2 regions of the Pseudoalteromonas sp. NZS127 genome follow, and region 1 is predicted to be linked to the other one. Evidence: predicted binding sites of a transcription regulator. Region 1 holds the regulator's gene; the other holds the start of a gene.
The links. Region 1 encodes LexA, which represses DNA repair genes until DNA is damaged. Its sites were predicted from a motif close to TACTGTATNNNNATACAGTA; they were not measured.
Positions count from the first base shown of each region.

Region 1 (5,007 bases):
ACTATTCCAGCTAATAGTCAATCGGGTCAACGTTTACGCATTAAAGGTAAAGGGTTAATTAGTAAAAAAGCCAAAGGTGACTTATTTGCTGTGATTAAAATTGTTAATCCAGCATTGAGTGATGATGTTAGCAAAAAGCTTTGGCAAGAGCTGGCCGAAAAAGCCCATTTTGACCCCCGTAGCAATTGGAGCAAGTCATAATGAAAATTATCGAGGCACCACAAGGCAATTTACTCACTAGCCAAGAATTGTGTGTGAGTAGTGATATTAGCGAAGCCATATTATATGAATTGGTTGAGCACAGCATTGCTATTCCTATTGAGGGCGAGCGCGTTACAGAATGGCAATTTACGGTATCAACAGTGATCTTAGTTAAAAAGGCTGCGCGTATTCAGCATGACTTATCGTTAGATTGGTCTGCTATTGCTTTGGTTTTACAATTATTGGATGAACGGGATGAGTTGATTGCTGAAAACCAAATGTTAAAGCAGCACTTAAGTCGATTTAAACATTTAGAATAAAAAATAGTGGTTAAATTTTAAATGCGAGTAGCTAGCTATTTTTATGGAGCTAGCTCAGCACTTTTATAATAGTGAGCTTTTGGTGCTTAAATATTTTTTATTCGTGAAATAAGAGTAAGTAAAGCGTCAATAAATGCGTAAAAATAGCCGACTATTCAGATAAAAAAGGTGAATATTGCAGAGTTGATTTGGTATAAGCGTAAAACTGCGTTAAAGTTTACAGCGAACTAATTAGAGGATAAACAGCAGACAATGTCGGAAATTCAATTTTTAAATGTAGACCTAGAGCTTGAGTCAAAGCAAGATATTAGCGTGCTTGTAGCTGACCTAAAAAAAATCGCCACTATTTTACATTATGATAAAGACGAATACCGTCAGTTAGCGCGTATAGAAGTAACAGGCGAAATATCTTCACCGGATAAAGCAATTAACCACTTATGTGAGTTAGTAGAGTCATGCTCGCGGGCTGCACTTAAGCAATGGTTGAGTTGTTCGCGCCGTACCTTTGATATTGGTTTTGAATCGGGCACTTCGCCAAAGTGTTTTAACCAAGCGCTGCACGCCGATACATTATTACGTATATCGGCAATTGGTGCAGGCATGGAAATTACTATTTACCCGCTAGAAAAATAGCCTTAGCCTTTGCGCTCTACAACAGCTGCGGTCATTTTTGATACGCAGCAAAGCTCGCCGCGACTATTCGTTATTTTTATTTCCCATACTGAGCTACGCTTGCCAATATGAAACGCTTTTGCGGTGGCGGTTAAGGTGCCATTACGCGAGGCTTTTAAATGGCTGGCACTGATCTCTTGCCCTACACAATAAAATTTAGTGAAGTCGACCACAAAATTAGCCGCGTAGCTGGCAACACTTTCGGCTAAAACCACGTTTGCTCCGCCATGCACCATGCCTATAGGGTTATGGTGCGCAGGAATTGCTGGCATAGTGGCAACTAAGTAATCATCACCAATTTCAGTTATTTCAATCCCCATGGTTTTCATCAGTGTACCTTGGCCATTTATGCCTTGGTCTAACTGCTTACAAAACGCTAAAGTAATAGGTTGATGCCAAATACTCATTGTTACTCCTTTAAAGGTTGAAAACGATAACCGATAATACGATTTTTCATGGCGATATGATAGCCAAATTAGTGCAGCTACTGCATGGTAATACAGTGCTACTTTTTGCTTTCTACATAGTGCTTAATTTCATCGAGATCTTTTTTTAGCATTTTACGCATCGAACTTTTAAGAAAAAAACCTATCACTGCAGAGATCATTTTTACCCAAATAGACTCAGATCTATCAGAAAAAGTCATGGTTAAACAGGTGCTAGGTTCGGCGGCGGTAAGTGACAGCTTAGTGGTATAAACTGCCCCGCCATTTTCTGCGCGAGTGCAATAGTATTCATTAGTAACAGCTTCGGTGATCCACATGGTTTCTGAGGCTGCTTTACCAAAAATTTTTCGTGTTTCTAACCATTTTAGGCCCACTAGCCCTTGTGGTGGCTTCTCGATTATTTTTACATCAATAATGCCAGACAGCATATTGGCACTGTTTTCGATGTCAGTTATTGCCGCCCATACTTTACGTTTAGGACCGTTAATTATTACCGCTACAGTGATATTCATAACACTCTCCGTTAATTCACATTGATGAAGTTAAGGCCCATTACAAAAACGATAGCTAACTAATTTTTAATAACAGCAACAACTTAGTAGTTATGTAATTAATGTAACGTAAAACTAACACTATCGTGATCTGCGTAATTTTATCTGTAATTTACTTGGTAATTTTAAGCTTAGACCAATGCCACCTTTGGCAGCAAAGGCGAGGAGTAATTTAAATTTGCGATTTTCAGATAACTGTATATACTCACAGTTAAATGTACTGTATGGAAAACCAGTTGTATGCGACCATTAACTAACCGCCAAGCGCAAATACTCGAACTTATTAAAGTGTTTATTAAAGACACTGGTATGCCTCCTACACGCGCAGAAATTGCACAAACATTAGGCTTTAAAAGTGCTAATGCAGCAGAAGAGCATTTAAAAGCGCTGGCTAAAAAAGGCGCTATTAAAATGAAACCAGGCGCTAGCCGTGGTATTCAACTTATTGAAGAAGATGAACCAGAACAACTTGGTTTACCGTTAATAGGCCGTGTAGCTGCCGGCGAACCTATTTTGGCGCAACAACATGTTGAGAGCCATTGTAAAATTGACCCGTTAATGTTTAAACCCGCTGCCGATTTTTTATTGCGTGTAAATGGTATGAGCATGCGAGATATTGGTATTATGGATGGTGATTTACTGGCTGTTCATCGCACTCAAGTTGCCGAAAATGGCCAAGTTATTGTTGCCCGCGTTGATGACGATGTAACGGTAAAACGCTTAGAAAAAGCAGGCAAAAAAGTATTATTGCATGCTGAAAATAAAGAATTTTCGTCGATAGAAGTGGATCTTGAAAAGGAATCTTTTAATATTGAAGGCTTAGCTGTTGGGGTTATTCGTAATGCTGACTGGATGTGACAATTAAGCTGTTATAGCTATGTAAAATATCGGCATAATTTAATAGCTCAGATAATTAATGCGCACTTTTTAGTGCGCTTTTTTTTTGCCTTTTTTTTGTGAAAATTCCGCTGCAATGAAAAAATTATATTAAGTTTATGTTTTTTATCATTTAAGTATTTAATACTCGTTATCGCTGTCTTTTTATTTGTAACCCTTGCTGTTGCTCACTTCCTGCTTAGAACAAAATTAAATAAATCCCATATTTACGCTAATCCCCTAATATTATTTGATTATTTTTCAAACTAAAACTTGCTAGTTGTTCAATTATTAACTAATTGTTAATGGGCTGGACTAACAATAACTCACAGCTTTAGTTTTGAGAAAATATATTTATATATCCGGCAGCAATACAAAAATAAAAAATAACAAATTGGCATTTAAAGCTTATGTCTTTTTGTTTTGCACTCGCAACAGTATTAAAGGAGCTGTCACATGGGTAAATTGAGCTCTACCTTGTGGCTTATATTGTTTGTTTTTCCGCAGTTAGCATTGGCAAATAGCCAATATAATATGCGCAAAGGCGTAACCGATATAAGTAATAATGTTTATCAACTACACATGACCATATTTTTAATATGCTGTGTAATAGGCGTGATTGTATTTGCCGTTATGTTTTGGGCACTTATTCATCATCGTAAATCTAAAGGAGCAGTTGCTGCTCAATTTCACGAAAGTACCAAAGTAGAAATACTCTGGACAGCAATTCCATTTGTTATTTTAATAGCAATGGCAGTCCCCGCAACTAAAACATTAATAGCGATGGAAGATGCCAGTAAAGCGGATATCACTATTAAAGTAACTGGTTCACAATGGAAATGGCATTACGAATATATGGGGGAAGATGTTGAGTTTTACTCAATACTTGCCACACCGCAAAATGAAATTGCTAACCTAGCCGATAAAAACCCCAACTATTTACTTGAGGTAGATAAGCCTCTGGTATTACCGATCAATAAAAAAGTACGCTTTTTAATGACCTCCGACGATGTTATTCATTCTTGGTGGGTGCCCGATTTTGCTATTAAAAAAGATGCAAACCCGGGGTTTATTAACGAAACGTGGACCAACATAAACGAAGTCGGTATTTATCGCGGTCAGTGTGCTGAGCTATGCGGTAAAGATCATGGCTTTATGCCAGTGGTAGTAGAGGCTAAGTCAGAGGCCGATTTTAAAGTTTGGCTAGCAGATGCTAAACAAGCAAAGCAAAAAGCAGCAGCAGCAGATGCTGCATTACTTGACCAAACACTCCCTAAAGAAGAATTAATGACTTTGGGTGAGCAAGTGTATATGGCCAATTGTGCTGCATGTCATCAGCCCACAGGGTTAGGTTTGCCAGGCGTTTTTCCTGCACTTAAAGGCAGCCCGATAGTGCTTGGCGATATAAAAGACCACATTGATATTGTTATTCACGGAAGCCCCGGCACAGCCATGCAAGCCTTTGCTAAACAGCTCTCTATAAAGCAATTAGCAGCGGTAATTACTTATAAGCGTAATGCATGGGGTAATGATACCGGTGATGTAATTCAACCAAGTGAAATACAGGCAGCACTTGATGCCGATGGGGAGGCGAACTAATGAGTAGCATAGTAGAACAACCTGACATTAATGAAGCTCACCACGCTCATCATCCTGCTAAAGGCTTTAAGCGTTGGTTATATACCACTAATCATAAAGATATAGGTAGCTTGTACTTAATTTTTTCGCTAACTATGTTTTTTATTGGTGGTGCTATGGCTATGGTGATCCGCGCTGAGTTATTTCAGCCAGGATTGCAATTAGTCGATCCTCACTTTTTTAATCAAATGACCACGGTTCATGGGTTGATTATGGTATTTGGTGCCGTTATGCCGGCCTTTACTGGCTTAGCTAACTGGATGGTGCCATTAATGATTGGCGCGCCTGATATGGCCTTACCCC
Region 1 is NZ_JADYWN010000006.1:144,779-149,785, forward strand. It holds gene I6E78_RS08125 (DnaJ C-terminal domain-containing protein) at 1-201, shown strand, start outside; gene I6E78_RS08130 (chaperone modulator CbpM) at 201-521, shown strand; gene I6E78_RS08135 (hypothetical protein) at 774-1,154, shown strand; gene I6E78_RS08140 (PaaI family thioesterase) at 1,157-1,600, opposite strand; gene I6E78_RS08145 (SRPBCC family protein) at 1,699-2,151, opposite strand; gene lexA (transcriptional repressor LexA) at 2,431-3,048, shown strand; gene coxB (cytochrome c oxidase subunit II) at 3,523-4,665, shown strand; gene ctaD (cytochrome c oxidase subunit I) at 4,665-5,007, shown strand, end outside.

Region 2 (5,007 bases), on a different contig from region 1:
CAGCTTTAATGTCAAGCATGGCGAATCTGTTGCAGTAGTGGGCACTTCTGGTTCTGGTAAATCTACGTTACTTAGTTTGTTAGCTGGGCTTGATACGGCGAGTGGCGGTGAAATATTTTTAGATGGCGAGCCGCTACATAATCTCGATGAAGAAGCGCGTGCTGGGCTGCGCGCCGCAAAAGTAGGCTTTGTATTTCAGTCGTTTATGTTAGTACAAAGTTTAACAGCGCTTGAAAACGTAATGCTACCCGCTGAACTTGCAGGGGAGCGCGACGCTAAACAGCAAGCACTTATTTTGCTAGAAAAGGTAGGTTTGGGTCATCGCATCGACCATTATCCGTCGCAACTCTCTGGTGGTGAGCAGCAACGTGTTGCAATTGCGCGGGCATTTATTGGCACGCCAAAAATACTGTTTGCCGATGAGCCTTCGGCAAATCTAGACAGTAAAAACGGTAAAATGATTGAGTCGTTATTATTTGATCTAAATTCGCAGCACGGTACTACGCTTATTTTAGTAACGCATGACGAGGCACTTGCACAAAAATGCCAGCATATTATTCAAATTGAAGGTGGCCGATTAGTAGAAAACTCAGCAGAGGAAATAGCAAATGTGGGCTAAGTTAGCGCTTAAGTTATTTTCGCGGGAGTTTCGCCGTGGTGAGCTTACGGTGATAAGTGCGGCTATAGCGCTTGCGGTACTTACCGTGCTTACTTTATCTATGGTTACCGAGCGTATTGCACAGAGTATTGCGCAAAAAAGTAGCGCCTTTATTGCCGCCGACCGAGTGCTTGGCAGTAATCACGTAATCGACACTTCTTATATAGCTAAAGCAGAGCAACAAAATTTAAAAACCGCACAAATGCTTTACTTCGACACTATGTTATTTGCCAACGACGAAATGCAATTTAGTTCGGTAAAAGCGGCCTCAAGTGGTTACCCGTTAAAGGGGCAACTTAAGGTTAAGTCGAGCCTAAATGGAGAAACCGAAGTTGCTAACGGCGGACCAACACTTGGCAATGTGTGGCTTAGCGAGTCGGTATTTTATAGTTTAAATATAGATATAGGCGATGTAGTAGAGCTAGGTGCTGCATTATTTAACGTTGAAAAAGTAATTGTAGAAGAGCCCGACGCGCCTTTTAATGTGTTTTCGAGTAGCCGCAGGGTGCTTATAAACATTAACGACGTGGAAAAAACAGAAGTAATACAACCGGGTAGCCGAGTGTTTTATCGTCAGCTTTATGCCGGCGATGAAAGCGATATAAATAGTTTTTACGATTGGCTAAAACCGCAGTTAAAAGAAAACCAGCAATGGTATGGCGTAAAAGATCGCCAATCGCCAATATCTAATAGTTTAAACCGTGCAGAAAGCTTTTTGTTGCTAGCAGGTTTGCTGGGCATTATTTTAGCCGCAGTGGCAATTGCGGTGTCTGCAAAGCGTTATTGTGAACGCCAATACGACCCAGTTGCTATGATGAAAACCTTAGGTGGTAGCCGGGCAATGATCCGCAAAATTTACCTTACACACTTATTAATGGTGTGTTTAATGGCGGTAACAGTGGGTTTATTAATTGGTTATGGTTTACAAGAAATTGCAACACATTATTTAGCAAAAAGCATGGGTACAACGTTGCCAATGGCGGGTTTTAAGCCGTGGTTAGTGGCAATTAGCACAGGTGTAATTTGTGCAGTGATGTTTTCTATCAAGCCGTTATTTGATTTATTTGATATTCCGCCATTGCGAGTGCTGCGTCGTAACTTAGGCGATAAACTAGCGGTTAGCCGGGTGCACTTAGCTATGAGTGCGTTTACCGTGTTTTTACTCATGTGGCTATTTAGCAATAATATAAAAATTACTCTGATTTTGTTTGCCTCAACCCTAACTTTAATTGGCGTGTTGTTTTTGGTGTCTAAAGTTATATTTGGTGGTGGCCGTAAATTGGGCTTAAAGCCGGGTAATAGTTGGTCGCTGGCAATTGCGTCAATTCAAAAGCGTGCAAATGTGAATGCAGTCCAGCTGATCAGCTTTTCCCTCGCTATTAAGCTATTACTATTTTTAGTGGTACTTAAAAACGACATGATAGCCGATTGGCAGTCGCAGTTACCAGACGATGCTCCCAATGCATTTTTAGTCAATATTACCCAAAACGAACTTGAGCCAATTAATACTTATTTGGCGCAAAAAAACATTCAGGTATCGGAGTTTTATCCCACCATTCGTGGCCGGGTAAATGCGGTAAATGGCGAGCTGGTAGCGCGAGAAGTATCATTGCAAGACAACGAGAAAAAAGATGAAGAGGCACGCGCTGGTATTGGTCGCGAGCTAAATTTAACCTGGCTTGAAACGCCGCCAGCGCAAAACGAAATAGTGCAAGGGCAGTGGTTTAATGAAAACACATTAGCAGAGGCATCTATTGAGGAGTCTATGCTTGAGCGTTTAGATGTTGAACTTGGCGACACGTTAACGTTTTTAATTGGTGCGCAGTCGTTTGACGCTAAAATTACCAGTGTGCGTAAAGTAAACTGGGCCACCCTTAAGCCAAACTTTTTTATTATTTTAAGTCCTGATGTGCTCAAAGACTTTCCGGCAACCTATATATCGTCGGTACGTATTGAGCCTGATCAAAAACGCGACTTTAGTCAATTGCTGCGCAGCTACCCAACGGTTACCGCCATAGATGTAGGTAACTTTGTTAAACAAATACAATCAACCATAGAGCAAGTGTCACTTGCAATTGGCTTTGTACTTACTATTGTGGTGTTGTGTGGTGCACTGGTATTAATATCGCAAGTGCAAGCAAGCTTAGGCGAGCGCATGCAAGAAATTGTAATACTGCGCACACTTGGTGCAAAAAGCCGGCTTATTAAAAACGCCACTTTATATGAGTTTTTATTGCTTGGTGGTTTGGCCGGCTTAGTTGCCGCTTTTTTTAGTGATATTGCGCTATTAATTGTACAGCAGCAGTTATTTGATCTGGCGGGTAAATTACATCCACATATTTGGATAATAGGACCGGTGGCAGGTGGAGTGTTTGTAGCGGGGTTAGGCTATTTTATGATTGCTCGCACACTTAAGCAAAACACCCAAGGGCTGGTGCGTGCGTTAGGTTAAGTTGCCAATATTTAAGCAAAAGGAAAACGCCCACTTAAGTGGGCGTTTTTGTTTTATTGTTACTGGTAATTTATACAGTGCTCTGGCATTATTAGCCTAATTAACGAATAACAATAATGAGGGTGCTTTTTGGCCATAATTTTAGGGATTGATCCAGGCTCACGCTTAACTGGCTACGGTGTTGTAGCGCATCAGGGATCTAAATTCACTTATTTAGGCAGTGGTTGCATTAAATTAGCGGATCATGAGTTTCATATAAGACTTAAAATGATTTACCAAGGCATTACCCAGCTTATAGAGCAGTTTTCGCCAGAAACCTTCGCGATAGAAAAAGTGTTTATGGCGCACAATCCCGACTCAGCCTTAAAGCTAGGCCAAGCACGTGGTGCTGCTATTGTAGGCGCTGCAATGGCCGACTTACCAGTATTTGAATACTCAGCAAGGCAAATAAAACAAGCCGTAGTAGGCAATGGTGGCGCCGATAAAACTCAAGTACAGCATATGGTTAAAAACATTTTAAAACTACCTGGTACGCCACAAGCTGATGCCGCCGATGCACTGGCTATTGCTATTTGCCATGCGCACTCAGAACAAAATTTAATAAAACTAGCGGGTAGCGCAAGCAAAACCGTTAGAGGACGTTTAAGGAAATAACTATGATTGGTCGCTTAAATGGTATTTTAGTAGAAAAACAACCTCCCGAAATATTATTAGAGGTAAATGGTGTTGGCTACGAAGTGCAAATGCCAATGACCTGCTTTTACGACTTACCTAAAGTTGGCGAAAATGCCATTGTTTATACTCATTTTGTAGTACGCGAAGATGCACAACTATTGTTTGGCTTTAACAATAAAGTAGAGCGTGCCTTATTTAGAGAGTTATTAAAAGCCAATGGCGTAGGGCCAAAGCTAGGTTTAGCTATTTTGTCGGGTATGTCGGCGCAGCAATTTGTAAGCTGTGTAAATAACGAAGACTCCACAAGCTTAGTTAAATTACCCGGTGTAGGTAAAAAAACCGCCGAGCGGCTAGTACTCGAAATGAAAGACAGATTAAAAAATTGGGGCAACGATTTATTCACCCCTTTCAGCGACAGTGCGGTTATTGAGCCGTTTAGCGACGCAACAATTGCTAATAATGCCGCCGATGATGCTGTGTCGGCTTTGGTGTCGCTAGGTTATAAATTGCCACAAGCGCAAAAAGCAGTAAAATCAGTAAGTAAACCCGATATGTCTACTGAGGTTCTTATTAAAGAATCTTTAAAATCAATGCTGTGAGTAACCTATGATCGAAGCTGATCGCTTAATTGACGCGACTGAAAAACCCAACGAAGACTCTATAGACCGTGCAATTAGGCCAAAACTACTCGCCGATTACCGTGGTCAACCGCATGTTAAACAGCAAATGGAAATTTTTATTGAAGCGGCCCGTAGCCGAGGCGAAGCACTCGATCACCTGCTTATTTTTGGCCCACCAGGTTTGGGTAAAACTACATTAGCTAATATTGTTGCCAACGAGCTGCAGGTAAATATAAAGGCAACCTCAGGGCCAGTGCTCGAAAAAGCCGGTGATTTAGCCGCATTGCTAACCAACCTTGAAGAAGGTGATGTATTATTTATTGATGAAATACACAGGTTAAGCCCACAAGTTGAAGAAATACTCTACCCAGCAATGGAAGACTACCAACTTGATATTATGATAGGTGAAGGCCCAGCAGCACGCTCGATAAAATTAGATTTACCCTCGTTTACGCTTATTGGCGCAACGACTCGCGCGGGTTCGTTAACCTCGCCACTGCGTGACCGCTTTGGTATTGTGCAGCGCTTAGAGTTTTATTCAGTAGAAGACTTATCGTACATAGTAGGGCGATCGGCGCATTTTCTTGATTTAGAAATGTGCG
Region 2 is NZ_JADYWN010000027.1:7,035-12,041, reverse strand. It holds gene I6E78_RS17180 (ABC transporter ATP-binding protein) at 1-619, shown strand, start outside; gene I6E78_RS17175 (ABC transporter permease) at 609-3,110, shown strand; gene ruvC (crossover junction endodeoxyribonuclease RuvC) at 3,240-3,764, shown strand; gene ruvA (Holliday junction branch migration protein RuvA) at 3,767-4,384, shown strand; gene ruvB (Holliday junction branch migration DNA helicase RuvB) at 4,392-5,007, shown strand, end outside.
Region 2: the regulator LexA is predicted to act here: its motif matches at 3,171-3,190, upstream of ruvC (crossover junction endodeoxyribonuclease RuvC).